Regions from separate parts of the Paenibacillus diazotrophicus genome, predicted to be linked through region 2. Evidence: predicted binding sites of a transcription regulator. Region 2 holds the regulator's gene; the other holds the start of a gene.

Region 1 (12,355 bases), 210 kb from region 2:
AGAGCTTCATGATCGGCTTCAGCCAGAAGGGCAAGCCTGATTTTTTGCCGCTTCTAATGGTATTATTCCCTCCCGGATCTGCGCTGCGGATCAGGATGCCTTCTGCTGCGAGCTGGGGCGCAAGCTCCCGGGTCCAGAGCGAGAGGGCCAGCTTGGAGGTTGCATACGGACCGAATAGCTTTTTAAATGCAGTGGGATGCTCTAGCATATCCGGGTCAAATTGCTTCATGGTCATAAACGCATTAGATGAAGTGTTGACTACAGTTTTTATTTGTCCTTTTTGTAGAAGCTCTTTGAGCTCCATCGTAATCAAATACGGCGCCACAGTCTGGAGATCGAAATGCATTTCACGCCCTTGTCTGGAGTTACTTAGCTCGGGAAAGCTGCCGCCCGCATTGTTGAACAGCAGATCGATCTTCTGCTCTCTAGCTTTGATCTCATTCAAGGCATGTCTCAGTGCGGTGAAATCACTCAGGTCGGCTTTGTAGATCCGAAGCTGTCCGCATTTCACTGCCCTGCTGATTAATGTATCGTCCGTTGGATAATTTGAACGGATCAAGGCGATGATCTGCCAGCCTTCACCCAGCATTTTGCGGGTCAATTCAAGTCCAATGCCGTTGTTCGCACCTGTGATAAGCGCTGTTCCGCGATACTGTTGTCCTGTAGTCATTTGTCATTCTCCTTTGATGTTAGTCCCAGTCTGCGTAACGGAGTTGCAGGTCTGGCGGTTCATGCGCTTAGTGTATAACTTGGAGCCGACTCCAAGTCAAGCAGGGGATTTCACGCAAAACCAAGGTTGACTTGGAGCTGACTCCAGGTTATACAATGAAGAGACACAGTGAAAAATAACCGTGGAAGGTGATCCTATGAGCGAATCTGGTGCGAACTCCAGCGTAGATCTACTGCAAAGTTATTCCATTAAACAAACCTCGGAGCTTACAGGGATTACGGAGGATACAATACGGTATTACGAGAAAATTGGATTGCTGCCCCGGGCGCAGCGTAAGGGAAACAGCCACCGTATCTACAGCGACAACGATATTGAGACCATGAAGCTGATCACATGCCTCAAAAAAACAGGGATGTCACTGGATGATATGCGTCCTTACCTGGACCTGTCACTGGATTCCAATTTGTCTGAATACCCGGAATTGCATGCAATGATACGGAATCATAAGCAGAAAATATTGGATCAGATCGCATCCTTGCAACAGATTGTAGATCTGATTGACAGCAAAATGGACCAGGATTTTCTTGGGCCGCAGGAATGTGAATTGACCGGAGATCAGAAGAAAATGCCTGTGCGCAGGACCATACGATAATATGCAGCAGGCTCCAGCCCACAGGTTGGGGCTTTTTTCATTGCCGGATTCGGACAGTCTGCTTAGAATGATAGGAATGAGTATGATTACGTTTATGGGAGGAGTTACTTATGACACAACTGGTTTGTTCTCCGTCAAAATATATTCAGGGGAAAGGCGAACTCGCGCAGCTTGGACTCCATTGCTTACAGCTGGAAGCCAAAGGGGCTTATGCGATCATAGATCCCTATATTCTTTCTGTATACGGGCAGGAGATTGCAGACGGTTTCGATCGGGCTCAGCTCCCTTTGGTCCAGCGTGAATTCCGGGGAGAGTGTTCCATGGCGCAAGTTAATCAGATTATAGCCGGACTTGATGCGGGCATTAGTGTGATTGTCGGCATCGGTGGCGGGAAAACTCTGGATACGGCAAAAGCGGTCAGCCACTATGCTGGATTGCCTATGGTCCTCGTGCCAACAGTTGCCTCCACGGATGCGCCCTGCAGCGCCTTGTCTGTACTGTATTCGGAGGATGGGCAATTGGACCATTATCTGCACTTGCGGCGCAGTCCGGATGTGGTGGTTGCCGATGTGGATATCATCGCCAAGGCTCCGGCCAGGCTGCTCGCTGCAGGTATGGGCGATGCTCTGTCGACTTATTATGAAGCCAGAGCCTGCCGGCGCTCAGGCGCGGTTACTGAGGCGGGAGGAAAAGGCACCATTGCTGCCTTCGCTCTGGCGGGTGCTTGCCGTGATACTCTGCTGGCCTATGGGGCAGAAGCGCTTCGGGATTGCCGGGAAGGTATCGGCTCTGAGGCTCTTGGATTCATTGTGGAAGCCAATATTTATCTCAGCGGCATCGGTTTTGAGAGCGGCGGATTAGCTGCAGCGCATGCTATCCATAATGGGCTTACGATACTGGAGGAATGCCGGCATGTGCTGCATGGGGAGAAGGTTGCGTTCACAACGCTCGTGCAGCTGATGCTTGAGGAGGCACCGGAAGAAGAGGTTCTTGAGGTAATCTCATTTTGCCGGATGGCGGGCCTGCCCTTAACCCTAAGTCAACTGGGGTTGTCCGGTATAACGAGGGAGCGGCTTATGAATGCTGCTGAAGCCAGCTGTGCAGAAGACGGACCGATGGGCAATATGCCTTTTACTGTGACTACGCAGCAGGTACTGAATGCTATTTTTGCAGCAGATCGGCGTGGACAGCAAGCCCTGGCTGGGGATTGTTAATAATTGCGTAGCTGTTCTGTACATATTTATCCTCCGGGTTCCAAACAATGAGAACAATGGTTGTAGAACTCGAAGGAGGATTTCCTGATGAATAAAGGCTATCGTTTGGTTAAAGGCACTATGATATGTCTTATTGCTTCTGTAGTGATACTAACTGGCCAGTGCTTCGATGTGCCGCTTGCTCACGGCAAGGAAGCCGTCCAAGACCAGTACAGGGGGCAGGAACGCTCAAGCTTTCTGCTGACGAATCCCGTTCCACCTAGTGGTGCCGGAAATACACATGCTCAGCCGGCAGAGAATGTTTCTGGGCATAGCCGTGTAGCGATCATTATTGATGATTTTGGCAACGGGTTGCGGGGGACGGACGAAATGTTCAAGCTTCCGGTTAAGTTTACAGTGGCGGTTATGCCGTTTCTTCCGACATCAGAGAGGGACGCGAGGCGTGCCCATGACCGGGGTCTCGATGTGTTAGTGCATTTGCCCATGGAACCGAACAAAGGCAAGCCGGAATGGCTGGGGCCGGGAGCCGTACTGACACGGATGAGTGATACGGAGGTCCGCCAGCGGGTAGAGGCAGCACTGGATAATGTTCCATTTGCCATCGGGGTGAATAACCACATGGGCTCCAAAGTGACCGGTGATGAGCGGGTGATGGGCATTATCCTGAGTGTATGCAAGGAGCGGGGGCTGTTCTTTGTCGACAGCCATACCAACTACCGTTCGATTGCCGGGAGAATGGCCAGGGAGATGGGGCTTCCACCGGTAGAAAATCACATTTTTCTGGATGATGTTCATACCTCTGAACATGTGGCCAAGCAAATGCGGCTGGTGCAGGAAAGGGCAGTGAATCAAAAGTATTGTGTCACCATCGGACATGTCGGCATTCAGGGAAAAGAAACCGCTGCAGGCATCCGCAGCGGCATTGCTGAACTGAAAGATAGTGTTGAATTTGTAGGCATCTCCGATCTGGTCAAGGACCAGTGGAAATGGAATTCCAGTCTCACACTTCCATAAGATAGGCGGCAATGCCGCCAGCGATGGCTTCGGCAATGTCCTCCTGTCCTTTCGGGCTGCACAGCTTGGCCCTGTCGTCTGCATTACTAATGAATCCCGCCTCAACGATAACCGTTGTGGCGGTTATTTTGTTGAGCAGATAAAAGGGTCTGCCGGCCCTAGGCGCTTTCTTAACATCGTAAAGCTGGTTCAAATGGTCTTGAATGGATCTTGCGAGCAGGAAGCTGCGGCCTTCCTGGCGATACAGCACCAGCGGGCCTTGCTTCGCCGGAGATGGAGCCCAGTTGATGTGAATACTGACGACTACGTTTGCCGGCAGGGTCTCGGCCAGCTCTTTGCGCTGCGCCAGATCACGCAAATGCCGGGAGGAGCTGCGCAGCCAGCGGTTCTCGTCACTGGGCGCATAATCTCCGGTCCGGTTCAGAATGGCGTCAAAGCCATCACTGCGCAGCAGCAGGAACAGACGGCGGGATATCGCCAGCGTAATATCCTTTTCCAGAATGTTGCCATGCGAGGTGCCGCCATCAATCCCCCCGTGTCCCGCGTCAATTAGAATGATCCGCTGGTCGTGGCCCAGCATTTGATGACGTTCCGGCTTCCCGCCGACCTGTGAAGGTTCTATTAGGGCCGGTCGCGCTCCCGCAGCCGTTCCTGTAAATAGTGACATCAGTAGACCGGCATACGTCAAAAGCAGCCATACACGCCGTGTCTGTGTCAGATAGTCGCCTGTTCTCGGCAGAATTTTCAAGTGATATGAGCTTCTCAAGGGAATAACCTCCTTATCCGGGACGGGTCATGGGGATGGATACTTTGATAGATTGTGCCACAGCAGTCAAGGCTATACGGAAAAACGTACAAAAGGTTTAACACAGGGCCTTTTGGAGCAGACTAGCAGCATGGAGCTTGTGGCAGAGACATAGGAATTCCCGGTTCAGGGAAACAGGAGGTGAACCGTATGGCTTCCGGGGGTGATGATCTGGTGAAGTATATTACGGAGAAGGTAGTCGTCTATATGGAAGATCCGCGGGCCAGCAGGGAACGCAGAAAGGCTGAGAAACAGCCCTGGGCGGAAAAATGGTTCGGTATGCTCCCGCTTGGCTGGTCCATGTGGCGCAGCAAGTGGACGCGCAGCAGCAGGAAATAAAGCCAGGCGCGGCTTTATTCACTGAAATGGATTCAACACTAAGAGACACTGAAGGAAAATACGTTTCAGCCTTATATAACATACGTTAAAGCAAAGAACCTTCCTATGCCTATTCCAGACAAGGGAAGGTTCTTTGCAGTGCATCGCGGCACTAAACTTATTTAGAGGCCGGAACTGCTTGTGCTGCAACAGAGGCGACCCCTAGTGCAGCACTTCCCGAAGAGGGAAGCTTGTGCAAGGTTCCGCTGTGCTGAAGCATGTCAAGGGGGAGATACCGTTTGCCGTCCGGGCCGGAAGCGGCGTATAGAATGCCAGAGCTTCCGTTAGCCGGATTGCTCCCGGCGGCAGGTCGCCAGCGCTGAAAGCCGGTAACCATAAAGGGAGCCCCATATACGTCATTCCGGCCCCGGGACTGGAAGGCAAGACTGCTGCCTGAGGCCAGAGTCAGAGTGAGCTGGTCCACGCCAAGTGTAGGTAGTGGTGGTGCCGACAGCCATAATAAGTCAGCATACGGATCATCCTGCCCTTCGGTCCGGTAGACAGGAAGAGGAGAACGGTCAATATCCAGGCTGGATATTGTTCTGCTTCCGGCAGTATTGCCATGTAGAACAGCATCTGCATGGCTGGAACTCCAAGGCAGAACCTGTAACAAGGATGCATTAATATACATGATCTTACTGTCTATTGTTAATTTCCATACGGGCAGCAGGGGGGCGTAGAGCGCAGTGAGTTCAATCTTTCCGGAATAATGGACTGGGATAAGTTCCTGCTGCACCAGATACTGGCGCAGATCCTGCAAGCTGTAGGGGAGGCCGTAGCTGCCGGCTCCATATTCGCTGAGCATGTAACCGCCTTGTTCTGCAGCGGTGATAATCAAATAACCGATTCGCTGCTCTCCACTCATCACGTTAACCAGCCAGCTATGGGTTCCCGGTCCAAGGGGGAAATACTCAGTCCCGGCGTTGCTCCAGCTGGTGAAGGGAGGATCGGCGGACAGCTTTCGAATAGTCGTACTTGCGAAATCCTGCAGGGATTCCGGTGAGGTAACGGGTTTCATCGCAACTAAAGGCCAATTGGTTGTGGAGACTGCTTGCGTGACAGTTACCTGGGTTCCTGTGGCTGACAGCTCCGAAGGGAATGCAGAGCTGGCCGAGAACAGCATTATCCCCAGGCACAGGCAGAGGAGAAGGCGCCCGCGGTGTCCGGGAGCGTCCTTCTGCCTAGCTTTTATCTTCATTTGGCGTTCACCTTTCTTCACTGATGTACTGAATTTATTGTAGAGGACAAGCTCTGAAAAGGCTGTTGCTTGCTGTCGCTCTGGTGTGCGGGAATTCCACTGTTTTTTTGCCTGCTTTTAGCGAGCAGGGTCGCATCTTATGTGCTGCGCAGATGGAACAGGCCATAGGTCACGGCAGATACTGCAATCTGCGGCTCATACTGCCAGGTGGTCTCCTTACGCCGGCGGTTGTACTGCTCAAGGATCGCCAGCCGTTTCTCTTCATCCAGCTCCTTGAGCAGCTCCTCGTAATAGATATCCACTATACTTAGTTCCAACTGCAGCCGTTCACGTGCTTCTTCGGCCCAGGTGTAATCCAGCAGCGCCAGCTTTGAAGTCAGATAACCCTCCAGCCGGTCTGCCCCAGCAGCAATGTTCAGCTCAGATGGTTGAATGTGAATATTCTCCGGCAAGCGCGGCGTTAATTCACGTGATCCCAGCTTGGCCTCGAAATCAGGGACAATAAGCCCCGAGGTGAGCGAGACACCAATGAAATGCAGCTCCTCGCGCTTCAAATCACAGCTCATCTCCACCTTGTAGCAGACGGCGAGCCACGGTTCATAGGCAGCCGAGAGCAAGGTTAAGCGCTGCCTGCCACCGGGATCCTCAAACAGCTGCAGGCATTTGCCTTCCTCCCGGGCAGCTGACCAGATCTGTCCCAGGCGCTTGCTGCCGTAGGTGACGTCCTCGCGCCTGATCATCCCCGGGCCGATCCGGGGGAGCGGCGGAACGAACCCGAAGAAGCGGGAAAGGATGCTGTCCTGCGGATCAGCTGTACCCCCCGGCGGTGCTCCAGCCGCCGGGCCGATCCCTGAGCCGGCGCTTAGCTCCGCGCCGGCTTCTATCCCGGCCGCGCCCGCTCCGGCCGGCAGTCCCGCCGCGGCTGTGCGGTCTCCCGCTCCGCGCGGCTGTCTTACTGGCGGTGCTGCCTGCGCGGCTGCCGCCAGATGATCGTACTTCTCCGGATCGAAGACGAAAGTGAACGACAGTGTTTCCGGCGGGGCGCCCGTCCGCTCGACGAACCCCCAATAATAAGGCCGCTCCGTGAGCATGCGGTCCGCGCGAGGTGAGAGCTTCACCGTCACATGCAAGGGTGACACTTCGATCATTGAGCACTCTGTAGCCTCCAGATAATCCATGACTTGCTTGCGCACTTCCTGTGGCGTGAGTGTCATGCCCCGGCCTCGCTTTCGCCTTGAACCCCATGGGTCAGCTCGCTTAGCGATTCACCGATATGGTCCAGCCCGCTGCGCAGCTCCTCGTCGCTGCGGGCTTCGAGCATGATCTTATACAGGCTTTTTTCCAGTGATTCCTTCTTCTCGAAGCGTTCCAGAATGACGTCCAGTCCTCCGATGACCATCTCGAACATATTGATCTTCTCATGCAGCAGATGGAGAATATGCTCCTCAATGGTGCCTTCAGTTGAAAGATTGTAGATCACCACATCATTCTCCTGCCCCAGCCGGTGCACCCGGCCAATCCGCTGCTCCACCCGCATCGGGTTCCAGGGCAGATCGAAATTGATCATATGGTGGCAGAACTGCAGGTTGATGCCCTCGCCGCCGGCTTCGGTGGCAATCATCACCTGGGCGCGGCCGCGGAATAAGTCCATCATCCAGTCTTTTTTGCCCCGGTTCATGCCGCCGGAGTAAGTTACACACTGGAGACCGTGATCCCGGAAGTATTGAAGCAGGTACTCCTGAGTAGCCCGGTATTCAGTGAAGACGATCACCTTCTCGTTCATTTCCCGGATCAGCTCCATGGTTTTCTCCGCTTTTGTATTCGTTTTGACGGTGCGGAGGATCTGGAGCAGCTCCATCATCCGCTCGCGTTTTGGCGAGTCGGCCGGGAGCTTCTTGATCAGGTTGACCAGGGTTATAAAAACAGCATCCCGGCTGCTGCACACCTCGCGCTGCAGCGTAACCAGAGAGAGCATGCTGCTGAGATTGCCGCCCGATTCCTGATACTGGTCTTTGACAAAGGCCGTAACTCCGTCATATAATACTTTTTCCTCCGGTGAGAGCGTGAGCGGTATATTCTTTACTTTTCGCTTCGTGAAAGTCACCGGGCCTTCGCCGCGGCGGTTGCGGATCATGACTTTGGATAGCTCGCCCCGCAGTTGAACCTCGTTCTTCGGCTGGCGCTTGTCTACCACGAAATTGGTGGCAAAATCCCCCTGATTACCAAGCTGGCCCGGCTTTAGCAGTGTGATCAGATTGAACAGCTCGCCGAGATCATTCTGTACCGGTGTGGCAGTGAGCAGAAGGCAGTATTTTTTGCGCAGCTGCTGGACGAAGAGATAATTGGTTGATTTCTTGTTCTTGAGTTTATGGGCTTCATCGATAATGAGCATGTCGTATTCTTGATTCAGCAGCAGTTCCTTGTGCGGGTCCCGCTTGGCGGTATCCATAGAGGCGACAACGATATGGTTGTCCCAGGAGTAGGTCTTTTTTTGGGCAATAGCAGATATACCGAATTTGGTATTCAACTCACGCACCCATTGAAGCACCAGTGAAGCTGGTACAAGAATGAGGACCTTGGTCACAAGTCCCCGAACCAGATATTCCTTCAGCACGAGCCCTGCTTCAATGGTCTTGCCAAGTCCGACCTCATCGGCGAGAATGGCGCGTCCGGACATTTGGAACAGTACTTTATGAGCGGTATCGAGCTGGTGGGGGAGAGGGGACAGACCGGACAGATGCTTCATGCACTGCAGCTCATCAAAGCTGGTTACAAGCCCTGATTTTTCACCTTGAATGGCTAACCGGGACAGCCTCCAATTTCCCCAAGGTCCGCCTTTCTCCAGCCTCGACTCCAGATCATCCAGCCAGTTCCGGTCGAATGACAGAGGGACAGGCAGCAGCGTTTCGTGGGCCAGATCCTTTTCGGGTAACGGGTTACGGAATAATTGCGTCATGTTGCAGCCTCCTCCGGTGCTTGGTTCATAGCGAAATGTGTAGCAGTAGTATGCTCTTAAAAGAGAGAATTCATAACCTGCTATTTTCGGTCCGATGCTGTAAAATAGCGAGCAAGCGGGAGTAAATGTGCCATCTTTTGCCGATATTTCGCTGAGAGGCTCCTATTTTCGAAAAAGACCTTCTACACAATATGTGGTATAGTTGAAAAGCTGATTGACACAATATATTGTTACAAATGCTTGAAAGTTTGATTAATCCGGGCGTTTTTCGGTTATTTTTTATTGACAAGGGAAAGTTGCTGCGTGCAAGTCTGGTGCAGTCCATCCGCCGAAGTTCGGGTTGAAATATAAGGATTTATATGGTTCACGCTATACATCATCCTTATATTTCTCGCTGAAACGGATTCCGTCCCGCAAAAGGATGGCGAAGCCGTTTCCACTTGGAGAGTTTTACATATCACAATATCCGGGAGGTTTTTCTATTGAGTACAGTGGAACGCAAACAGCGTCTTGAAGGTCTGAGTGAAAAAATATTTTTGGACCGTTATGCCTGGAAGGATGCGGACAACAACAATGCCAAGGTAGGCGACGTTGTGCTCGTGCTGACCAAAGACGATCCGAAGTTCCCAACCAAGGAAGTCGGGGAGATTGTTGAACGTAGCGGCCGTGTGGTAACCGTAAAGACGCGCAGCGGCGAACTTGTACAGTCGGATGTGGAAAAATTAACACTTAACATAGAGAAGACTCCTGAGGAAATGTGGGACCGGCTCGCTTCAGCCATGGCTTCGGTAGAGAAAACCCCTGAGCTTCAGGAAGAATGGACAGGCAAATTCCGCTCCATTCTGGATGACTGGAAGCTCGTTCCGGGCGGACGTATTGCCGCAGGTGCCGGGGCAAGTGAAGAACTGACCCTGTTCAACTGTTATGTCGTTCCTTCGCCAAAAGACAGCCGCGGAGGCATCATGCAGACGTTGTCCGAAATGACTGAGATCATGGCCCGTGGCGGCGGTGTCGGCATCAACCTGTCCTCGCTTCGTCCGCGCCGTGCTATCGTTAGAGGCGTTAATGGCTCATCGAGCGGTTCTGTATCCTGGGGCGGACTGTTCAGCTACACGACTGGATTAATCGAACAGGGCGGAAGCCGCCGCGGTGCGCTGATGCTGATGATTAATGACTGGCACCCGGATGTGGTCGATTTCATCACCGTGAAGCAGACGATGGGCCAGGTGACCAACGCCAACCTGTCGGTATGCGTGAGCAACTCTTTTATGAAAGCAGTAAAGGAAGATCTGGACTGGGAGCTAGTGTTCCCGGATACGACTGATCCGGATTACGATACTGTCTGGGATGGGGATCTGGATAAATGGAAGGCCGATGGCCGGGCCGTGATTCCTTACCGTACAGTCAAGGCGCGCGAGGTATGGCACACCATTATTGAATCGGCCTGGAAATCGGCGGAGCCGGGTGTCGTATTCATGGAATACTACAACCAGATGTCCAACAGCTGGTACTTCAATCCGATTATCTGCACCAATCCATGCGGTGAGCAAGGTCTGCCGGGCTGGGGTGTATGCAATCTGTCGGCCATCAACCTCTCCAAGTTCTATGATGCGGAGAATCATGATGTAGATTGGGCGGATCTGGCAACAACCACCCGCTATTCCGTACGTTTCCTGGACAATGTTATCGACAAAACGCCTTACCACTTCCCTGAGAATGAAGCGAACCAGAAGCTGGAACGCCGCGTAGGTCTGGGCACCATGGGTCTGGCCGAGCTGATGATCAAGCTAAACATCCGTTACGGAAGCCCGGAATCCCTGGAGTTCCTGGACAAGCTCTACGGTTTCATGGCACGCGAAGCGTACCTGGCCTCATCCGGTATTGCTGGTGAGAAGGGTTCGTTCCAGGCCTTTGATACAGAAAAATATCTGCTCAGCGGATTCATGAAGAATATCACTGAAGCCTACCCTGAAGTCGGTGAATCGATCCGCAAGCACGGTATGCGCAATGTTACCGTGATCACTCAGGCACCTACAGGCAGCACTGGAACCATGGTTGGCACATCGACTGGTATTGAGCCGTATTTCGCCTTCAAATATTTCCGTCAGAGCCGTCTGGGATACGACGAACAGTTCGTACCGATTGCCCAGGAATGGCTGGAAGCTCATCCGGGTGAAGACCTTCCGGACTACTTCGTAACTTCGATGGATCTGTCTGCGAAGGATCATATTCGTGCACAGGCCGCAATTCAGCGCTGGGTAGACAGTTCGATCTCTAAGACAGCGAACTGCCCGTCCGACTTCACCGTTGAGGAAACGGCAGAGCTGTACGAAATGGCCTTCGATCTGGGCTGCAAAGGCGTAACGATCTACCGTGATGGCAGCCGTGACGTACAGATCCTGGAAACGGCGAAGAAGGAAGACAAAAAGGAAGCTCCAGTAGCAGAAGCCGCAGCTCCGGCAGTGGAACAGGCAGCACAGGCTGTAACAGCCAGCGCAGTTGTAGCAGCATCTCCGGCACCGCAAGCCAGCACCGCAGGCAGCGGAGACAAACAATACAAAAAACGCCCGCAAGTTCTGCGCGGCGCTACCTATAAGATTAACACGCCATTCGGCATGGCTTATATCACTATCAACGACCTGGATGGCATTCCGGCCGAAATCTTCCTGAATGTCGGCAAAGCAGGCTCCGACGTCTTCGCTATGGCCGAAGCACTGGGCCGTGTCTGCTCGCTGTTCCTCCGTTACGGAGACCACGGCGAGAAGGTTGAGCTGCTGATTAAGCATCTCAAGGGCATCGGCGGCTCGGGTGCCATTGGCTTCGGAGCGAACCGCGTTGAATCCATCGCTGACGCGGTAGCCAAAGCTCTGGAGACTCATGTGCAGAACAATGCCCTTGACGACCATGTGCCCGCTCCAATCGCGGCTACCCTGGAGCTTGATTTCAATGAAGCTTTGAATGCAGAATTGAATTCAAGCGTGCCAGCGGCAGCTTCCACGGACGATGGTCACGGCGGTCACGGAGCACACAGCCACACCACCGCATCCCGCGACCTCTGCCCATCCTGCGGCAGCGCCTCGCTGGTTAATATCGAGGGCTGCAAAACCTGCAGCAATTGCGGATATAGCCGGTGTGGTTAAGATTAAGAGCTTAGGTGAAAAAATCACAAAGTGTGATGGATCATGAAAGCTGCAAAAAGGACGATGAATACTGAGAAAACCAGCTCATGTAAAATGAGAACTTAATGTTTATTCATTTTATTGCATAAAACACTCGTCGATAATAAGATTGAAGAGTGGCTATGTTTTTGGAAAATGCACCTAGGAAATCATATTTAGTCAACCAAATAAGGAGCCTGATCTGGAATGTTCCAGCTTAGGCTCCTTTGATTTGTTACCATCATTTCAACTTCATAGACAAACTTTTAACCACCTCTAGAACATATCATCTCCCAATATTAAAAGAGCT
Region 2 (19,752 bases):
TGAACCTGTTGTCCAATGCGATTAACTACACTCATGAAGGCGGAAGCGTAAATATAATTGTGGTTAACACCCTGAACGATGACGGGACGGAGACCGTTAACTTTACTGTAAGAGATACCGGTATGGGAATTCCGCGGAAGGATCTGCCACGGATATTTGAACGCTTCTACCGGGTGGACAAAGCCAGATCCAGAAGCTCCGGCGGAACCGGTCTTGGATTGTCGATAGTCAAACATCTGGTTGAGCTGCATCACGGATCGATCTCTGTTGAAAGCGACCTCGGAATCGGCAGTTCCTTTATTCTTGAATTTCCACTTTTGCAGGAAGGTTCTCACTAGGCAGGTGATCATAGGGAGCGGATTTGTTCGCTGCCGGATTGTCAGCAAGGTTTTAAATCGCTAGTATGAATAATAGAACTTGAAATAATATAAATCCTTTGCTATTTTACACCGGCTTAACATTCCGGTGATATGATGGGCTTGCCTGCAGTTTTGTAAAATTGAAAACATATGAAGACGGGGGAAACTATGGCACAAAGATTGCTTGTCATTGAAGACGAACCGACACTGTCCCGGCTGCTGTCGTATAATTTGACACAGGAAGGCTATGAGGTCACCGTTGAGGATCATGGAACGGCAGGATATGACCGTGCGACTAGAGAACCTTTTGACTTAATCGTACTGGATCTGATGCTGCCTGGAATGAACGGGATTGATATTCTGGATAAATTGCGCGGTCAAGGCATTCGCACGCCTGTAATCGTGCTAACAGCCAAAAATGCTGAAGAGGACGTGGTTCGGGGGCTGAAGTCAGGTGCCGATGATTACATAACCAAGCCCTTCGGTGTATCTGAATTGCTTGCCCGTGTCAGTGCAGTGCTGCGGCGGATTTCCGGTCTGGCCGAAGAAGTTCAGCCGGATACTGCAGTACCCGCCTCTACTATAATCCTGGGACAGCTGGAGATTTACCCTGAGCGGTATGAGGTATTGCTGGGTGGTCAGAGCATCAATCTGCGGCCGAAGGAATTCGAGGTTCTGTTATATCTGGCCCGCAAGCCAGGGGTTGTGCTTACACGTGATGATCTGATGAATGCCGTATGGGGTTTTGATTACATCGGAGGGCAACGGACGGTGGACGTTCATGTGAGTTCCCTGCGGAAGAAGCTTGAGCTGGACCCGGAATCCGTGCATATCGATTCGATTCGCGGGGTGGGCTACAAACTAGTAGTTAACAAAAAAAGAATCCCGGTTATGTGATATAACAGCGTCCTTTGTTAATTGAATGCATAAATATCTGGCGTTTTGGTAAAAGCTATGGACTGATATGAGTCTGGTCTGTAGGATAACTGTGGCAAGTCCTCACGTTGTGAGGGCTTTTTGTTCTTATTGGCTAAATGAATTAAGTGATCAAGTTGCAACTGCCAAACCTTACATAGGATTTTACAATCTGATAACAATTCTCTTCAACTCTATTTACACTGAAAGCTTATCATGGGGTACGAAGATGATGAGAAGGAGACACAAAAACTAATGAAATCCATCATTGACATAGAGAAGCTAGATCTCTACTATGAGTCATTTCAAGCGCTGAAAAGCGTGGACCTTCAAGTGCCTGAGAAACAGGTGACCGCTTTTATCGGGCCCTCCGGTTGCGGGAAGTCCACCCTTTTGCGTACACTTAACCGAATGAACGACATGATCCCTGGTACACGTATTGAAGGTAAGGTTAACATCAGCGGTAAAAATATTTACAGCGACGAGGTAGAAGTGGAAAGCCTGCGCAAGCAGGTGGGCATGGTGTTCCAGCAGCCTAATCCATTCCCCAAGTCGATCTATGACAATGTGGCATACGGACCACGTCTGCACGGAGTCCGCGGCAAAGCGGAGCTTGATGTGCTGGTGGAACAGAGCCTTCGCCAATCCGCCCTGTGGGAGGAAGTTAAGGATTTCCTTAAGAAATCGGCACTCAGCCTCTCCGGTGGACAGCAGCAGCGTCTTTGTATTGCCAGAGCGCTCGCGGTACAGCCGGATATTCTCCTGATGGATGAGGCGACCTCCGCACTGGACCCGGTATCCACGCTTAAGATTGAGGAACTGGTGCAGGAACTGAAGGATAAGTATACGATTGTCATGGTCACACATAATATGCATCAAGCCGCACGGGTATCGGGCCGGACCGTATTTTTCCTGAACGGTGTAATTGTGGAGGCTGCGGATACGGAGATGTTATTCTCGAATCCCAAGGACTCCCGCACTGAAGACTATATATCAGGACGCTTCGGCTGATCTGGTAGATCGGCAAGTTCCCGGAAATGACAGGCTGACCATACGTTTTTGAGGAGGATCGCTTTTATAATGATTCGCAGAAAAGAATTCGATAAAGATTTGGAAGAGCTGCGCAGTCTGCTGGAGCAGATGGGTGAGCATGTGACGGATGCGCTGGAAGGCGCGGTGCTTGCTCTGCAGAACCTGGATACTGATCGTGCACAGGAGATTGTGAAGGCGGATTTGCGGCTTAATGCCATGGAAGACAGAATTATGGAAATCGGTTCGAGGCTCATCATTACCCAGCAGCCGGTGGCCAAGGACCTTCGCCGTATTATTGTTGCCTTCAAAATATCAAGTGACCTGGAGCGTATGGGCGATCTGGCCCTGGATGTGGCCAAGGTTACTATGCGGATCCAAGGTCAGCAGCTCATTAAGCCGCTTGTGGATATTCCGCGTATGGCAGAGTTGGTAACGGTTATGATTACGGAAGCCATCCAATCGTACCTGGACGAAAATACGGATTTGGCCTACAAAATGGCCCAGGATGACGATCAAGTGGATCAGCTGTACAGCGGGATGATCAATGAGCTCTATGCCTTTATGGTCGAAAAACCGGAGTTCCTCAATCAGGCAATGCTGCTGACGCTGGTCGGCCGTTATATCGAGCGGATTGCAGATCACGCCACCAACATTGGCGAGAGTGTAGTCTACCTGGTAACGGGCAAACGTCCAGATCTGAATCAATAGTGAATGAATAAATTTCTTAAGACAGCAAGCTTTCTTCATAGGAAGCTTGTTTTTTTATGTGAATCGAGCATTTCTATGCTGTTAATGACCCGCTCGGCGTTTCTGCTTACGCAGGGCATATGTTAAAATGTAAGAAGTATGCAAGATAAAGGCGAGGTGCAGAAATGGACAAGTTGATTCTAATCGATGGCAATAACATTATTTACCGCGCATTTTTCGCAATGCCGCCACTGACGAATACCGCAGGACAGCAGACCAATGCAGTATACGGATTCACGACCATGCTGCTGCGCTTAATTGAAGAGCATAAGCCCACACACATGATTGTAGCTTTTGATGCGGGTAAGATCACCTTCCGTCATGCAGGTTATGAAGACTATAAAGGCGACCGGCAAAAGACTCCACCCGAGCTCTCCGAACAGTTCCCGATGCTTAAGGAGCTGCTCAGAAATCTGGGCGTGCCGCAATTTGAAATAGAAGGATACGAAGCCGACGATATTATCGGTAGTATATCCCGGGAAGCCGACGAGGCCGGCCGTCAGGTCATGATTGTGTCGGGAGATAAGGATATGCTGCAGCTGGCTTCGGATCATACGACTGTGGCTTTGGTGCGTAAAGGGGTTACCGAGGTAGAAATGTACGGGCCTCAACAAATACGCGACAAATATGATCTGACGCCGCATCAGATTATCGATCTCAAAGGCCTGATGGGTGATGCCAGCGACAATATTCCTGGTGTCCCCGGAGTTGGAGAGAAGACTGCACTGAAGCTGCTGCAGCAGTTCGGGTCAGTTGAAGGCGTACTGGCCGGAACGGATGAGCTTAAGGGTAAAATGAAGGAAAAGCTGGAGGAACATGCGGATAGCGCAGTAATGAGCAAGAAGCTGGCGACGATCTACCGTGAGGTTCCACTCCAGCATGCCTGGGAGGATATGGTCTTCACCGGAATTAATAAGGATACCGCGGGTCCGGCGCTGGCCAAGCTGGAATTCAAGTCCCTGCTGGAGCGCCTGTCGCTGAGCGCCTATGCTGCTGCTGGCGGAGTCCAAGAGGGTCTGGAGGCAGCTCCTGCTGCAGAGCTGGATATCACCATCGTTGGCGAAGCGGAGCTGCCTGAACTGTTAGATGCATTACCGGGTATCTCTGCGCTGCATGTGGAGTCAAACGGCGAGAATCCGCACCGAGCAGAAGTGATTGGTTTGGGTTTGTCCTCTCCGGAACAGCATTTCTTCGTTCCTTTTCCTCTGCTGAAGAGCCCGGCTGCAGCGAAGCTGCGGGATTGGCTTGGGGATGAGAAGGCGCCCAAAAGCGGATATGATCTGCATCGTGCAGATCTGGCCCTGCACTGGCAGGGGATTGCTTTTGCCGGAGCTACTAATGATGTGCAATTAGCCGCTTATCTGCTGGACCCGACGGAAGCCAATCAGAATCTGAACGATCTAACTGCCAAATATGGCCTGCCTCGTCTGTCCCCGGATGAAGAGGTGTTCGGCAAGGGTGCCAAATATCGAATTCCGGAGCTTGAAATCCTGGGCAACCATATCGCCCGCAAAAGCGCTACCGTGCTCGGTATCGTGCAGAAGCAGCAGCAGGAATTAACGGACACGGATATGACCGGGCTGTTTGTTGATCTGGAAATGCCGCTGTCCCGTATTTTGGCTGATATGGAGAAACAGGGCATTGCCGTTAACAAACAGGATCTGATTGATCTCGGCAAAGAGTTTGAGAACCAGATTTCCAGGCTGGTATCGGATATTTATTCGATTTGCGGAACCGAGTTCAACCTCAACTCGCCGAAGCAGCTGGGGGAAATCCTGTTCGTGAAGCTGGGCCTGCCAGTTGTCAAAAAGACAAAGACAGGTTACTCCACGGATGCAGAGGTGCTGGAGAAGCTGGCTCCCTACCATGATGCAGTGCGGCTGATACTGCAATACCGCACCCTTGCCAAGCTTCAGTCCACGTATGTAGAAGGTCTGCTTAAGGAAATTTCTGCAGAGACCGGTAAGGTCCATACCTTCTACCGCCAGACGATTGCGGCTACCGGACGGCTCAGCAGCCAGTTTCCAAATCTGCAGAACATCCCGATCCGGCTGGAGGAAGGCCGCAAGATCCGCAAGGTCTTTGTGCCCTCCGAACCGGGCTGGTCGATTCTGGCGGCAGACTACTCGCAGATTGAATTACGGGTGCTGGCGCATATCTCCGGTGATGAGCGGATGAAGGAAGCCTTTCTGGAAGACATGGACATTCACACCAAAACAGCAATGGATGTGTTCGGGGTTACCGCCGATCAAGTGGACAGCAACATGCGCCGTTCTGCCAAAGCCGTTAATTTCGGGATTGTGTACGGCATCAGCGATTACGGCCTGTCCCAGAACCTAAATATTCCACGCAAAGAGGCGGCACACTTCATTGAGCAGTATTTTGAGGTATTCAAGGGTGTGCGCCAGTATATGGATGATATTGTAGTGGAAGCGCGCAAGCAGGGCTATGTGACTACATTGCTGGAACGCCGGCGGTATCTGCCGGAGATTAATGCGAAGAACTTCAATCTCCGCTCCTTTGCCGAACGTACGGCGATGAATACCCCGATTCAGGGGACAGCGGCGGATATTATCAAGCTGGCTATGGTTCACATGGACGCAGCGCTGCACCAGCGCGGACTCAGAAGCCGCATGCTGCTGCAGGTACACGATGAACTGGTGTTTGAGGTGCCTGAAGATGAGCTGGAGCTGATGAAAAAACTGCTTCCGGAGGTCATGGCAGGAGCACTCAAGCTCTCCGTGCCACTCAAAGCAGAGGTAAGTTATGGAAGTAACTGGTATGAGGCGAAATAGCCCCCCGCAAGAACCGTATATCCGGTATAATGAAGTGGAGGTGAGTCATTATGCCGGAATTACCGGAAGTAGAAACTGTCAAAAGAACACTTAATGCCTTAATTACAGGCAAGCAGATACAGAACGTCACCGTCCGGCTGCCGCGGATCATTCAACGGCCGGACGATATTCAGGCTTTTGCAGGCATGCTGGCAGGCCATACTGTAGTACAAGTGGAGCGAAGAGGAAAGTTTTTACGTTTTGTGCTGGATGGTCTTGTCATGGTGTCTCATCTGCGGATGGAAGGCCGCTATGGTCTTTATCAGGGAGATGAGCCGCTGGACAAGCATACCCATGTTATTTTTCATTTTACCGATGGTACGGAGCTGCGGTATACGGATGTACGCCAGTTCGGCACTATGCATCTATTCCAGCCTGGTGAGGATTTGCTGCTGCCGCCGCTGAAGAAGCTGGGGGAGGAGCCGCTTGCGCCTTCTTTTACACCGGAACGGTTCAAGGAAATTGTCTCAGGCAAAAGCACCAAAATCAAGCCACTGCTGCTTAATCAGGAATATGTAGTCGGCATCGGAAATATTTATGTAGATGAGGCGCTGCACCGTGCCCGTATCCACCCGGAGACAGGCGCCAAAGCGCTAACCGGAAGCCAGCTTGATCAGCTCCATCATGCCATTGTCGCTACGTTGACGGAGGCTGTAAATGCTGGGGGATCATCGGTGAAATCGTATGTCAACGGCCAGGGAGAGAGCGGGAACTACCAGCATCAGCTGCTCATCTACGGTCGCAAAGATCAGCCTTGTGCGAGTTGTGGCACACTGATCGAGAAGAGTGTGGTTGGAGGAAGAGGCACGCATTATTGTCCAAGCTGTCAGCCGCCAAATGAGATTGTAAAGTAAGCGTTATATCGTAAGATTTGGCACTGCCGTATTTCCCGATTTACGCTAATGTTGTCCATGCAGCTATAAAAGTCAGGCACTCACTGCTTGTTCCGCCCATATACTGTGTGAAGAATGCTGATTAGAGCGAACGGAGCCTTACCCGGAGTCATCCGGGCGGGCTGCCGGTTCTTCACGGGAGGGATTGCGGGTGCTCAGCCCACTTTTTTCATTGCTGCTGCTGGCGTTTGCCTTGAGTCTGGACGGTTTTGGTGTTGGTATTACATATGGGCTGCGTAAAATGAAAATACCGCTGCTCTCGATCCTGATCATCTCGTTGTGCTCGGGTATCGTCATTGGTATCTCCATGCAGGTCGGTGTGCTGCTGGCCAAGGTGGTCTCTCCTCATGCCGCATCCAGTATTGGAGCGGTTATTCTCGTCTTGATGGGCTGCTGGTCCTTATTCCAGATGCTGACGCAGAAGGAGAACAGCCATAATGAAGAAGCTGCTGCCGGGAAGGCGGCGGATGGGGAAGTCAGACGGGAGACGGCTGCTGCTCTTGCCGGGAACAATGGACTTGCGCAATCTTTTGAAACAACAGACGAACAAATGCCTAGATCGGCGGTCTTCTCGCTGGAGCTGCGGCATCTGGGTGTAGTGATCCAGATTCTTCGTACACCTTCTTCAGCCGATATGGACGCTTCGGGCAGTATTTCGTCTATGGAAGCGATGGTGCTTGGAATTGCATTGTCGCTGGATGCGTTCGGTGCTGGACTTGGAGCGGCACTGCTGGGATTCAGTCCCGTCTATACCTCACTGATGATTGCCCTGTTTAGCGGAACTTTTCTGCTATTTGGGATGAAGACGGGATTGAAATTATCGGGAAGCTACTGGATGAGGCATGCAGCTGCATTGCCTGCGTTATTATTAATTGCAATGGGTATAATGAAGCTATTATGAGGTGAGTACATGATTATGGGCTTAACCGGGGGCATTGCCTCCGGAAAAAGCACCGTATCTGCAATCTTTGCGGATAAGGGGGCGCGGCTGGTTGATGCCGATGTCATTGCCAGAGAGGTAATGCTGCCGGGGTCTCCGGTTCTGGACGCAGCCGTGAACAAGTTTGGAGTAGAAATCCTGCTGCCGGATGGCACGCTTAACCGGGCTAAGCTGGGAGAGATTGTTTTCCACGATCCTGAGGCTCTGCAGAACTTGAATGATCTTACACATCCGGCGATACGCCTGGAGATTAAGAACCGCATGCATGCCTTGGAGCAGGAAGACCCCCGGCGATTGGTCATCGTGGATATTCCGCTATTGTATGAATCCCGCCTGGACAATCTTTTTCAAGAGATCATCGTGGTCTACGTTCCCCGTGAGCTTCAGTTGTCCAGACTGATGGAACGCAATCAGTTAACCCTGGAGCAGGCGGAAGTCAGATTAGGTGCCCAGATGGACATTGAACAGAAGCGCAGGAAGGCTTCCTATGTCATTGACAACAGTGGAGATCTGGATCATACAAGGCAGCAGGTTGCTATTTTATGGGACAGGCTGGGGCTGTCATGAAATGGTTGCGTAAAAAAAGAGTGCTGCTCCTGCTGTTTATAGGTTTTACAGCCATTCTATTCTTGAGTACGAACTGGATGTCCTTGTTTTATCCCATTTACTATAAAAATGAGATCCGTACGCACAGCGTTACTTATGAGATGGATCCGTTCCTTGTGGCTGCCATCATTCGGGTAGAGACGAATTACAAAACAGGCCGGGAGTCCAAAAAAGGGGCTATAGGGCTCATGCAGCTGATGCCTGATACCGCCAAATGGGCACTCGAAAAGGCCAAGCTTCCGGATGTATCACTGGATAGGCTTAAGGAAGAACCATCGGCTAACATTGAGCTGGGCACCTGGTATCTGTCTTCACTATCCCGGCAGTTCGACGGCAACCGTATAGCGGTTATTGCGGCCTACAATGCTGGTCCCGGCAAGGTCAAGCGCTGGCTGGATGAAGGGGAGTGGGACGGCAGCGAAGCCGCTGTGAAGGATATTCCGATTGGTGAGACCCGCCATTATGTGCAGCGTGTTATTTATTATTACGAACAGTATACAGAGATCTATAATGAGTTCTAGGCTGCGAGGAGTAATGAATAATCATTAAGCCCCTGAGTTATGTAAAAAGAAGTATTACACGACCCGAAAGTCGAATAATACTTCTTGGCAAACTTAGGAGACATGTTTATTTGAACTGACCTGCCAGTGATTGTTCAGCCAGGGTTACAAGACGTTTTGTGATGTAACCACCGATCGAACCATTTTCGTAAGAAGTTTTATTGCCTTGGTACCCGTCTGGGGAGAGGGTGATACCGAGTTCTTGGGCAACTTCGTATTTCAGTTGATCCAAGGCACCGCGTGCATTTGGAGCTACCAGGTTATTGGAGCTGTTATTTTGGCTCATTACTGTTCACCTCCTATCGGTTGGTAACAGTATTATGTGCTGGACTTGCCATCTTCATAACAACAAATAAACGGTGTTTTATGGAAATTAGAATGAGCGCTTCAGAGCCGATTCTTTGCCGGACCGGGGCGTTACACCTATTGCAAAAGGAAGTGATTAAGCTTATGAAATGTCCTTACTGTGATCACACGAATACCAAAGTGCTGGACTCACGCCCGGCCAACGAAAATAAGTCAATCCGTCGCAGGCGGGAATGTGAATCATGCAGCCGGCGGTTCACCACATTTGAGATGATCGAAGAGACACCGCTGATTGTAATCAAAAAAGGCGGCAGCCGCGAGGAATTCAGCCGCGACAAAATCCTGCGAGGCCTGATCCGCGCCTGTGAGAAACGTCCTGTCTCCGTTGAGCGCCTCGAGGTCATCGTCTCCGAGGTCGAGAAGTCGCTGCGGGGGATCGCCCTGGCTGAAGTGGAGAGCCGCCAGATCGGTGAGCTCGTCATGGAGCAGCTCTATCCTGTAGATGAAGTCGCTTACGTCCGCTTCGCCTCCGTCTACCGCCAGTTCAAGGACATCAACATGTTCATGAAGGAGCTGAAAGGCCTGTTGTCCAAGAGTACCGGGGAGCTGGAGGGATTGTAGTCCTTCTAAGTTGAAAGTAATAAGCCGCTGAACTGCTGGCGGCTTATTACAAGGGTTAGCGTGGGGCGCCTCCAAGCTTTTTGAAAAAAGGTGTTGACACGGAACCTGAATTTTTATATTATATAGAAGTCGCCTACGAAACAAATCAACTTCTAAGTGACATGAACATTACAAATAAAGTAAGTTTTTAGAATACATATTGTAGTTCTAAAACGTCTCATGGGGCCATAGCTCAGCTGGGAGAGCGCATCGCTGGCAGCGATGAGGTCAGGGGTTCGATCCCCCTTGGCTCCACCAATAATTTTATACTTGGACTCTTAGCTCAGTTGGTAGAGCAGTAGACTCTTAATCTATTTGTCCAGGGTTCGAGCCCCTGAGAGTCCATCACAGTAAGAACGGCAGAGATGCCGTTCTTTTTTGTTGTCTGGGAAAGGGTGGCGGCCTTCGGAAGTTCAGTCAGGAAATAGACCGCATCCTTTACGAGAGGGCGGTCTATTTCTTTTTGAGTTATATCAGTAGTCCAAATAGCCGTTGAACTAACCATACTGCACCAAGAGTGGTAATTACCCAAGAACCATAGATGAAAGTGGGCTTGAAGAAGCTCTTTTTTTGTAAATAGATGAGGATTGGAAGCAGAAGCAGCACAATGCATAACTGGATACATTCAATACCTACATTGAAGCTGATCAGATCCACCGCTAAATGGCTTTTGGGCAGGTTCATCCCGCGCAGAATATCCGAGAATCCGATACCGTGAATCAGTCCGAATAAGAACGTGACAACCCACCGGAAACGTATTTCTTTACGGAAAATATTCTCTAGGGCAACATAACAGATGCTCAAGGCAATGACCGATTCCACCAACTGTGAAGGTAAGCTAATCCATTCCAGGACGGCGAGAGTTAATGTGATGCTGTGCGCTAAAGTAAAGGCTGTGATAATTGAAATATATTGCTTAAGCTTTTGCTTTCTTAACAAAAGAGCGAACAAAAACAATAAATGATCATAACCAGTCAAAATATGATTCATTCCCAATTGGAAGAATGAGACCCAATCAGACGTAGAGGTCATAACGGTGTTCCTGTCGTTTTGTGAGGAAGGGCTCTGAGAATTCGGGCTTGAGGTGTTGGGGGATGAGGTTAATTGTTGTTGCTGCTGCTCCTCTGTTAGAAGCATGGTCCATGTCCGGTTTTTCCCCTGTAAAACAGTCTCACTTACCTGACTTCCGTAGTGTGCAGTAATTAAATTGACGTAGGGCGAACTTGAGGTTTGGGAGTATAGGCCATCCATAATAGAGATTGTCTGCCCAGGTTCAAAGGCTGGATAGGTATAATGCCAGGTCACTACCTCTTTATCACTTTTTTGCTCAAGCTTGATTTCCAGAAGCTCTCCGGTCTGCCCACTCCCGTTCATTTCCAGCACGACACTGTCGTCGATCCACTCATCTAATCTATGTTTGTTGTCCTCAAGCTCGTCCGCTTGTAGAATTCCATCCCCATTCGTATCTACATCCATACTCTCAATTATAGAAATGACGTCTAAGGAAAAAGAGAAATCGGTCTTATCTTTGTTAAAGGTAACCATAGTATAGCTAGCGCTAAGAGCATGGGCCGATACCATTTGGTTGGAGAAGACAACTGAAACGATGAGTGCTGTGAAAAGAATGAATCCTTTAAGTATGCTGGATCGGAAATTACGAGATAACAAGGTGGTACCTCCCTATAAGTTGAGCAGTATGATTGTTGTCGCACATAACCAGTATCATAGCAAAAAAATATTTTCGGTATATATGCCCAGTGTAAAGCTAAAGGAATAATTTACGAAATTAATACAATCTAATACTTTGGATCTTACATAACGTGATTATTGTTAATGTAGCAAGGCTGCTGGGCATATAGTGAAACTACTATTGGATGAAGCTTGTACACACAAGAGGAGGAATTTTTTTTATGGAATTACGTAGTAGCCGATTCAACCGATTTAAAAGAAGGACGAGCTTGGGATTAGCCGTACTTCTGCTCCTGTTGTCTGTATCTCCGCAAGGATTGATGATGTCCCGGGCTTCAGCGACTGCTTCGATAGATTCGCCGCATGTTGTGATTAGTCAGGTATACAGCGGGGGAGGAAATGGCACGTCACCCCCATATTCTAATGACTTCATTGAATTATACAATCCTACCGACAGTGATGTTAATCTGGATGGTTATTCCGTTCAATATACTTCTGCGGCAGGGACAACTTGGACCAATATAACTATCATAACAGGCAAGGTTATTCAATCCCATGGCTTCCTGCTGATTCAAGAAGCGAAGGGCACCACTTCAACTGTGGATCTTCCTTCACCTGATGTTACAGGTTCTATTAATATGTCAGCAACAGCGGGAAAGGTGGCGCTTGTGAACGCGCAGACTGCCATTACTGGTATTGCAGATCCTGCTGTTGTAGATTTCCTGGGCTTTGGTACCGCCACTGAATTCGAAGGTGCTAAGCTGACTGCATTAAGCAGTACCACCAGTGCTCAAAGAAAATCCGAAGATGGCAGCAACTCCGGACCCGGAAAAGGTGCTGGCCTGGACACCAATAACAATAGTACGGATTTCATCGTTGCTCCCGTGCTTACACCAAGAAACTCAGCAACGCCAGCTGTTATAATTACCAAAAGTGCACAACCTCTTGGTCAGAACATTCAATTCACCAGCCAAGGTGCGGTGGGTACAATCACAGGCGATGTATCATCTGTTACGTCCTCTACATATGTTTCCCTATATTTAAGTGATCCAGGTGCCGCACCAGTTCCGGTTACACAGGCGGTTTATGCGGATCCTTCCGGTGCATTCAACCTGACCTTCGATAATTCCAGCGACAGCAAACAAGTCTATCTTACGGCAACTGAACTTGATAAAGTAGCCAGTAAAGCTGTAATGATCAACCTGGCACAGTCAAGCGCGGTGCTTGATAAGACCAAATTATTGTATTACCTCGACGCAAGCGGGGGTGGCAGAATTGTAGGAAATGCAGGGGCAGCTGCAGCGAATTCGCTGATCTACAGCTACAATAGTGCAGTAGGTGGAGCGAGGTTCTCCTCTACAGCCGATGGCAAAGACTACGTTGTCTCGGGTGCAGACGGCTCTTTTTCCTTTACGTTTACTAACGGGACAGATGATGTTCATGTAGCACAATTGACAGCTACGCCAAATGGCAAGAACCTGGAAGGTTCACGTACAGCCATTACCAAAGAAGATACAACCGTGATTACCCCAATCAGCACATTACGGACGAATGACAGTGCGGGTAAATCGGACAAAATCAATCAGATTTACACGATACGGGGAGTTGTAATTGGCAATAACCAGGTCACTGCGGCCAATACATTCTATATACAGGATGCTACGGGCGGCATCGCGGTGTTCGGAGCACTGCCAGCAGGGGTTACCGTTGCCCAAGGTGATTTGATCACTGTAACGGGGTCGGTTCTATTTTATAACGGCTTAACTGAAATTACGCCTACAACCGTTGTTAAAAATAGTACAACCAACCTTCCGCTTCCTTTTGAATCGACGCTGCCCGATCTGATTGATTATAACAAGGCGGAGCCGCTTGAGGGATCATTAGTAAAATTCACAGGCAAAATCACAAATATTCCAGCTATTTCTGGCACTGGATATAATCTCACTGTAGCAGATGCCGTAACAAACAAAACGATCACGGTACGGGTCACCACTGCCAGTGGCATTGACGTTTCTACCCAACTTCAGAAGGATTCAACCTATACCTTTACAGGGATATTCAGCCAGTACGTCTCAGGAACCACGTATAAGAGCGGATACCAGGTATTCCCAAGATCCATCGCAGACGTGCAAGAGATTAAAGAGCTTTCCCTTGTCCATCAAGCAGTAACTGAGGCATACACCAATACGGATATTTCATTAACAGCAACTGCCAGAAACGCAGACTCTGTTATCCTTTATTACAGAACAGCAGGTGGAGCGTATACTGCCAAGCCGATGGTTTCATCCGATGGCATTACTTACGCTGCTGTGCTGAATACAAGTTTTGTTGCTGCCGGAAACAGCTTTGACTATTACATCGAAGCCAAGATGGGACAAGATACAAAGCAGTCGGGAACTCCGGTAACCCCATATACGGTTTCTGTTGTTAACGACACCTTTGCACCTAAATTTTACGAAGAAACTCCGATGTCTGGAACAAAGATCGAAGATAGACAACCTGTAATTTCTGTGAAATATGATGAGCCAAGCGGCCTTGATGCTGCAACTCTGGAAGCTACACTCGATGGAACGGCTGTACCCTCTGTAATTAATGGGGATACCATTGAGATGAACAATTCTGCTGATTTATCAGTGAGTGATCACACCGTTAGTGTCAAAGTCAGTGATACCAAGCATAATGTGGGGACCTATACTTGGAGCTTTACTGTAACACCTGTATTTACCGGTGGGAATCACTATCGCGGGACTACTCATAACCATACGAATATATCCCATGATGCTGCAGGTACCCCAGAAGATGCTTTGAAAGCAGCAGAAGCCCATCATTATGACTTCTTTGCTTTTTCAGACCATTCCCATGATATTGATGCCGCCCTGGTTGGCCAAGACACCGTAGATCATAAGGGATCTCCAGAGCGTACCGGCGGTGAAAATTGGAAGTTGACCAAGGATTTAGCCAAGACCTATACCAAAAATGATAGCTTTGTTGTTTTTCCTGCATTTGAAATGACATCTACAACCTGGGGACACTCGAATGTGTTTGGAACCAACAATTTTATAGACCGGAAGCAGAACTCGGGTCAATATCAGGATTTGAGCAAGTATTATGCCTGGGTCATGACGTATGATGATGTCGTTGCACAGTTTAATCATCCGGACATGTCCGCGAATGCTTTTAATAACTTCACACCATATGACCGGAATGTGGACAAACTGTTCACTATGTTTGAGGTAGGGAATGGCTCAGGCCACTACGGTTATGCCAATGCGGAAGCTAAATTCTTCAAGGCTCTTGATCTGGGCTGGCATGTGGCTCCGACCTATGGCGAGGACAATCATGATGGTACCTGGGGGCAGACCAATGCCAGAACAGTCATCGTGGCTAATGACTTGTCACAGGAATCTTTACTTCAATCCATGCGCAATATGCGTGTGTATATGACGGAAGACCCTAACTTTACACTGGACTTCCTTGCGAATGGCAGCTATATGGGGGCAACTGTCAAAGGAGATACCCTGAATTTCTCGGTATCCGGGAAAGACAATGTTGTCGAAAAGAAGAGTATACCTGAATATAGCTACCTCAGCAGTACTTACCAGTCAGATGACCGAATAGCTAAAGTCGAATTGATCACTAATGGTGATAAAGTCGTGGACTCGATCACACCGATGACCTCTGATTTCACTTGGAATCCTGTTGTGCATATTACCGGAGGCCAACAATGGTTTGTTGTGAAAGTGACACAAATGGATGGAGAGCAGGTATATTCTGCACCAATCTGGTCACAGGAAGTAAATACAGATGTTAAAGTGAGCGGAATTAATATTGCAGGGAACAGCCTGGTTGCTGGCAGTCCTACTGTACTGGAAGCCGGATTGACCAACCTGGGTTCACAGGATTTGTCTAATCTGAATGTGAATTTCTACTATGATGCGGTTGATACAGCACATTTTATTAATAAAGCGTCGGTATCTTCTATCCAATCTAAAAGTACAGCCTCAGCTGCGGTTACCTGGTCTAATCCAGTGCAGGGTTATCATACCTTAATTGCCGTACTGGATACTCCGGCGGGAGATTCTCCAGAGGATAATCAATTCCGCTTGGAGGTAACGATCAAAGCCTCCTTGGGAATCAAGGTAATGATTGATGCCTCCCATAAGAATGAGAATACTTCAACTGATGGTGGTACCTATAAAGACAACCTGAAGTCCTTTACTACTCAGCTCCGGCAGGAGGGGTACACTGTCGTGGAGAACACAGGTGCTATTACTGCATCCAGTCTGGCGGATGTAAAAGTGCTTATGTTTACACATCCGGCAGTTGCTGTAACCGCTGATGAAAGTGCGGCGATTGCAAACTTTATACAGCAAGGCGGCTCCTTATTCTTAACTGAGAAGAGTAATAACAGTACGAATCCCGCATTTGCAAACAGTCTATTGGCACAAATCGGATCTACGATTCAGGTTAGCAATGACGGAATCTTTGATACGAGCCCAGAGGGCAATTTCTGGTCCCAGCCGATAGGGACGAATACCTTTACAGTTAGACTTCATCCTGGACTAGTGAGTAATTATATAACGGACCGGGTACCAACGCTTGAGTATTATAGTGGTGCCAGTCTGGAAAAAGTGGGTCATCTCCCTCTTACGGATACTGACAAATTAACGATTTTGGTAAAAGGGAATGAGACTACCTTCCAAGGTAAAATCGCGATCGGTGGCTTTACCTATGACAATGTTGATGATGGAACCGGCGGTTCCGCTATTCCTGCTATTGCTTCAGAAGAGATAGGGAGTGGTAGAATCATTGTTTCCGGGATGAATTTTGTTAATGATAAACAGCTCGATGAAACGTATAATGCGAAGGGTAATAATGAGCTTGGTTTAAATTCTATTAACTGGCTTGCTCAACGTGAGACGGTGATAAATAATATTGCAGACACTAGAACTAAACCTGACGGCACACCTGCAGTAATTGAGGGTACCGTGGTTACCGGTTCGAACATCTTCTTCGATGCGTTCTATGTGCAGGATGCTACTGGTGGCATTATGGCATTTAAAGAAGTGCCGGAAAATACGCTGGTCGAAGGTGATACTGTCAGAATATATGGTCAAATGAAAACTTTTGAGAATAATAAAGAGCTTGAGTTTGGTTCCTTTGCATCGGATGTAATCAAAACAGGACATACCAGCCCAGTGGAGCCTCGTGTATTAACTACAGGACAAGCTAATCTAGAAGCGAACCAAGGTTTGTTAATTAAGGTAAAGGGCAAGGTCATTTCACAGTTTGATGAGAATTCTTATGTGATCGATGATGGCACAGGCCAGGTTCTCGTCTTTACCGATGGATATATAGCCAAGCAGAGCGGACCTGTTCCAGTCTTGGTAGCCGGAGACACCCTGGAAGCCGTAGGTATCACTGGTAAGAATACGGAAGGAATTCGAATTCGTGTGCGGAACACAACGGAGTTAGTGAAGGGGATAGGGGATTCAACGGGTCTAACGCCGACACCAACGCCGACACCAACTCCTAGTTCTGGACCAACAAGTTCGGCAAGTCAGAGTCCGACAAGTTCAACAAGTCCAACGCCTAGTCCAAGCCCAATTCCGACAAGTTCAACCCATCCTACGGACTCTAAGGATAACGTCAAAGTCACGACCAGCAAAGAAACAGGGTTGGATGGGGTCACATACGACAAAGTCACTATCGACGCAGCCTCGCTTAGTGAAGTGTTGCAGTCCTATAGACAAGCGACAGTGAAAGTTCAAGATGCTTCCAATCCTGTTAAGGTTGAAATTCCGCTGCAGGTTTTTGCACCAACAGATGGTTCCCAGAAGGACTCCAGTATACGAATTCAGAGTGAAGGATTCTTCTATACGCTACCTTCCAATGTGATTCCTACAGCGGAACTCACGCAGCGGCTGGGTACTGATATGAAGGACATCCAATTGTCCTTGGTCATCACTAGAGCTGGAACTGAGGAGGATAGCCTTCTTGTAAAAGCTGCGCGAAAAAGCAATGTAACACTGTTAACAGACGCAATAACCTTTACGATTATTGCAGAAAGCAACGGGAAGAAGACGGAGATTAATAATTTTGGCACCCACTTTGTTTCCAGGGGAATTACTGTGAGTACGCAGGTAGATCCCCGGTTCAGTACAGGAGTGCGATTGGATGAGGCCAGGGGTGAGCTGGTATTTGTGCCATCGTACTTTAAGGTAGATGGTAGTACAACAGAGTCCGTACTGCAGCGTAATGGTAACAGTATATATGCTGTTGTTCATTCCAATGTCACGTTTGATGATATTAAAGGGCATTGGGCGCAGGGCAATATTGAGCTTCTTGCCTCTAAATTGATTGTTAAAGGAGTAACGCCAGCACATTTTGATCCTGAACAACATATTACACGTGCAGAATTTGCTGCCTTGCTGGTCCGCTCCTTAGGAATGGATCAAAAGGGAAATGGCACAGCATTTAACGATGTTGCCGCAAAAGACTGGTTCTATGGAGCTGTTGAAGCGGCAGCGGATGCGAAAATTGTAACTGGATTTGCCGATCACAGTTTCCATCCGCTGGAGCCTGTCAGCCGTGAAGAAATGGCTGCGATGACTCTGCGGGCACTGGAATATGCGGGGCATGCTTCCTCTGCAGCGAATAATCCATCCGTCCTGGATTCCTATAAGGACAACAGCTCCATTGGGAACTGGGCAAGACAACCCATTGCCGAATTAATGACGGCTCAGATCATGAAGGGGATAACCAGTAATGAAATCGCGCCTAAGGCGCTGGCAACCCGTGCACAGGCAGTCACCATACTCAAACAGGCTCTGCAGTCCATTCAATTCATCAACGAATAGCGTATGTTCAACCCAAAAAGACACCTTAATGGTGTCTTTTTGGGTTTTTTTTAAGTTCAGCTCTCTGAAGATCATAACCCAGGAAGCCCTTACTCATTGCATCTGTAATGACCGCTATTTACTGCCAGCTTCCCATCTCAGATTCCAGTTATAATACTGGTCCAATTCCTGGTGTCCGGCGAAATATTCTACGAGTCTCTCGACGCTGAGTGTCTCATCATTCAGATTACGAATCATAGCGATGGCACACATGCCCTTATTGTTGTTGTGCTCATCCAGCCGGACCTCGATCTCCGGACCGCCCTGCTGCTTGATGGTTACAATCGCATCTGCCTCCGACCAGTTCGTGATTCCCTCATAGATGAAGGCAAAGATAACGATGCGGCTAATTTCGGAAAGATAATGGCCATTAATCCTCAGATTCTCGCCGGTGGCTATGGAGCCGGTGCGGTCATCCCCGTCAAGGGAGATATAAGGCGGCCTGCTCAAGCTTCCGAAGGATTCACCGAGTGCTTGGACAGAGCCCTTGATGCCATTTTTCAGTTCAAACAGACAACCAAGGTCAAGGTCAACGCCTTTACTTCCGAACCAGCCCGAAGATTTTTTTTGATACCAGTTAAGATTGATCAGTATCTCGCCAAGGGAATCAGTCCCTTTCTGGAGATTGATCTTCTCCCCGCGTTTCTTAAGCAGGATGGTATTCGGATTTAATGGAGGGGCTGGAGGTGATGCTGGTGAAGACGGGGGCAAGTTGTCTGAGTCCTTAGGCCGTGACCGCAGTTCTGGGAGAACAAGCGGGGACGGCTGTGATTGAATTATTGGGCTAGCGGGTACAACCGAGGGCAGTATGTCATTGACCTCTATCCCATAGCTTTTGCATAGGGCAGCTAGACCTCCTGCATATCCCGAACCTACAGCGCTGAATTTCCATTCATTATGGTATCTATAGATTTCTCCCGTGACAATGGCGGTCTCTACAGAGAAACCTTTACCTAGGTTGTAGCGGAGAATATCCGTTCCATCATCAGCGTTAATAATCCGTAAATAAGCATCGTCCAATAGCGAGAAGTTTTGCTGCCGTTTGTCAGCCTCATATATCGTTAGTGCAAATGCAATCCGTTCGTAGTCTGCAGGAATTTGCCTAAGCTCGACAGCGATTTGTGTGTTATCGGTTAAGCCTGCGTAGGATTTTTTATCCGACAGTAATACGGCTACAGATTGGTTCGAAGTAGAAGGATTGCCATAAAAAATAAGGTCTTCATCTGTAGAGACAGTCCCGGCAGGCGTAAGCAAAAAGGCAGAAAAATCAACCTCAACCTCAGATCTCGTATTGTGCCAGCCCATTCCTACA

Evidence for each region. Region 2 encodes NrdR, which represses ribonucleotide reductase genes. Its sites were predicted from a motif close to AACACNATATATNGTGTT; they were not measured.
Region 1: the regulator NrdR is predicted to act here: its motif matches at 9,104-9,121, upstream of ACAN54_RS10240 (adenosylcobalamin-dependent ribonucleoside-diphosphate reductase).

What each region holds. Positions count from the first base shown of each region.
Region 1 covers NZ_JBGJZN010000001.1:2,231,711-2,244,065, reverse strand. Annotated here, with positions in the region: gene ACAN54_RS10285 (SDR family NAD(P)-dependent oxidoreductase) at 1-670, opposite strand, end outside; gene ACAN54_RS10280 (MerR family transcriptional regulator) at 867-1,322, shown strand; gene ACAN54_RS10275 (glycerol dehydrogenase) at 1,433-2,536, shown strand; gene ACAN54_RS10270 (divergent polysaccharide deacetylase family protein) at 2,624-3,550, shown strand; gene ACAN54_RS10265 (N-acetylmuramoyl-L-alanine amidase) at 3,537-4,316, opposite strand; gene ACAN54_RS10260 (YqzE family protein) at 4,506-4,694, shown strand; gene ACAN54_RS10255 (hypothetical protein) at 4,852-5,931, opposite strand; gene ACAN54_RS10250 (YqhG family protein) at 6,069-7,145, opposite strand; gene ACAN54_RS10245 (DEAD/DEAH box helicase) at 7,142-8,887, opposite strand; gene ACAN54_RS10240 (adenosylcobalamin-dependent ribonucleoside-diphosphate reductase) at 9,370-12,027, shown strand.
Region 2 covers NZ_JBGJZN010000001.1:2,435,316-2,455,067, reverse strand. Annotated here, with positions in the region: gene pnpS (two-component system histidine kinase PnpS) at 1-338, shown strand, start outside; gene ACAN54_RS11290 (response regulator transcription factor) at 528-1,256, shown strand; gene pstB (phosphate ABC transporter ATP-binding protein PstB) at 1,530-2,285, shown strand; gene phoU (phosphate signaling complex protein PhoU) at 2,355-3,014, shown strand; gene polA (DNA polymerase I) at 3,179-5,848, shown strand; gene mutM (DNA-formamidopyrimidine glycosylase) at 5,899-6,741, shown strand; gene ACAN54_RS11265 (manganese efflux pump) at 6,932-7,681, shown strand; gene coaE (dephospho-CoA kinase) at 7,691-8,287, shown strand; gene ACAN54_RS11255 (lytic transglycosylase domain-containing protein) at 8,284-8,847, shown strand; gene ACAN54_RS11250 (alpha/beta-type small acid-soluble spore protein) at 8,954-9,172, opposite strand; gene nrdR (transcriptional regulator NrdR) at 9,337-9,813, shown strand; tRNA gene ACAN54_RS11240 (tRNA-Ala) at 10,035-10,110, shown strand; tRNA gene ACAN54_RS11235 (tRNA-Lys) at 10,125-10,197, shown strand; gene ACAN54_RS11230 (HupE/UreJ family protein) at 10,321-11,520, opposite strand; gene ACAN54_RS11225 (S-layer homology domain-containing protein) at 11,763-18,401, shown strand; gene ACAN54_RS11220 (TerD family protein) at 18,516-19,752, opposite strand, start outside.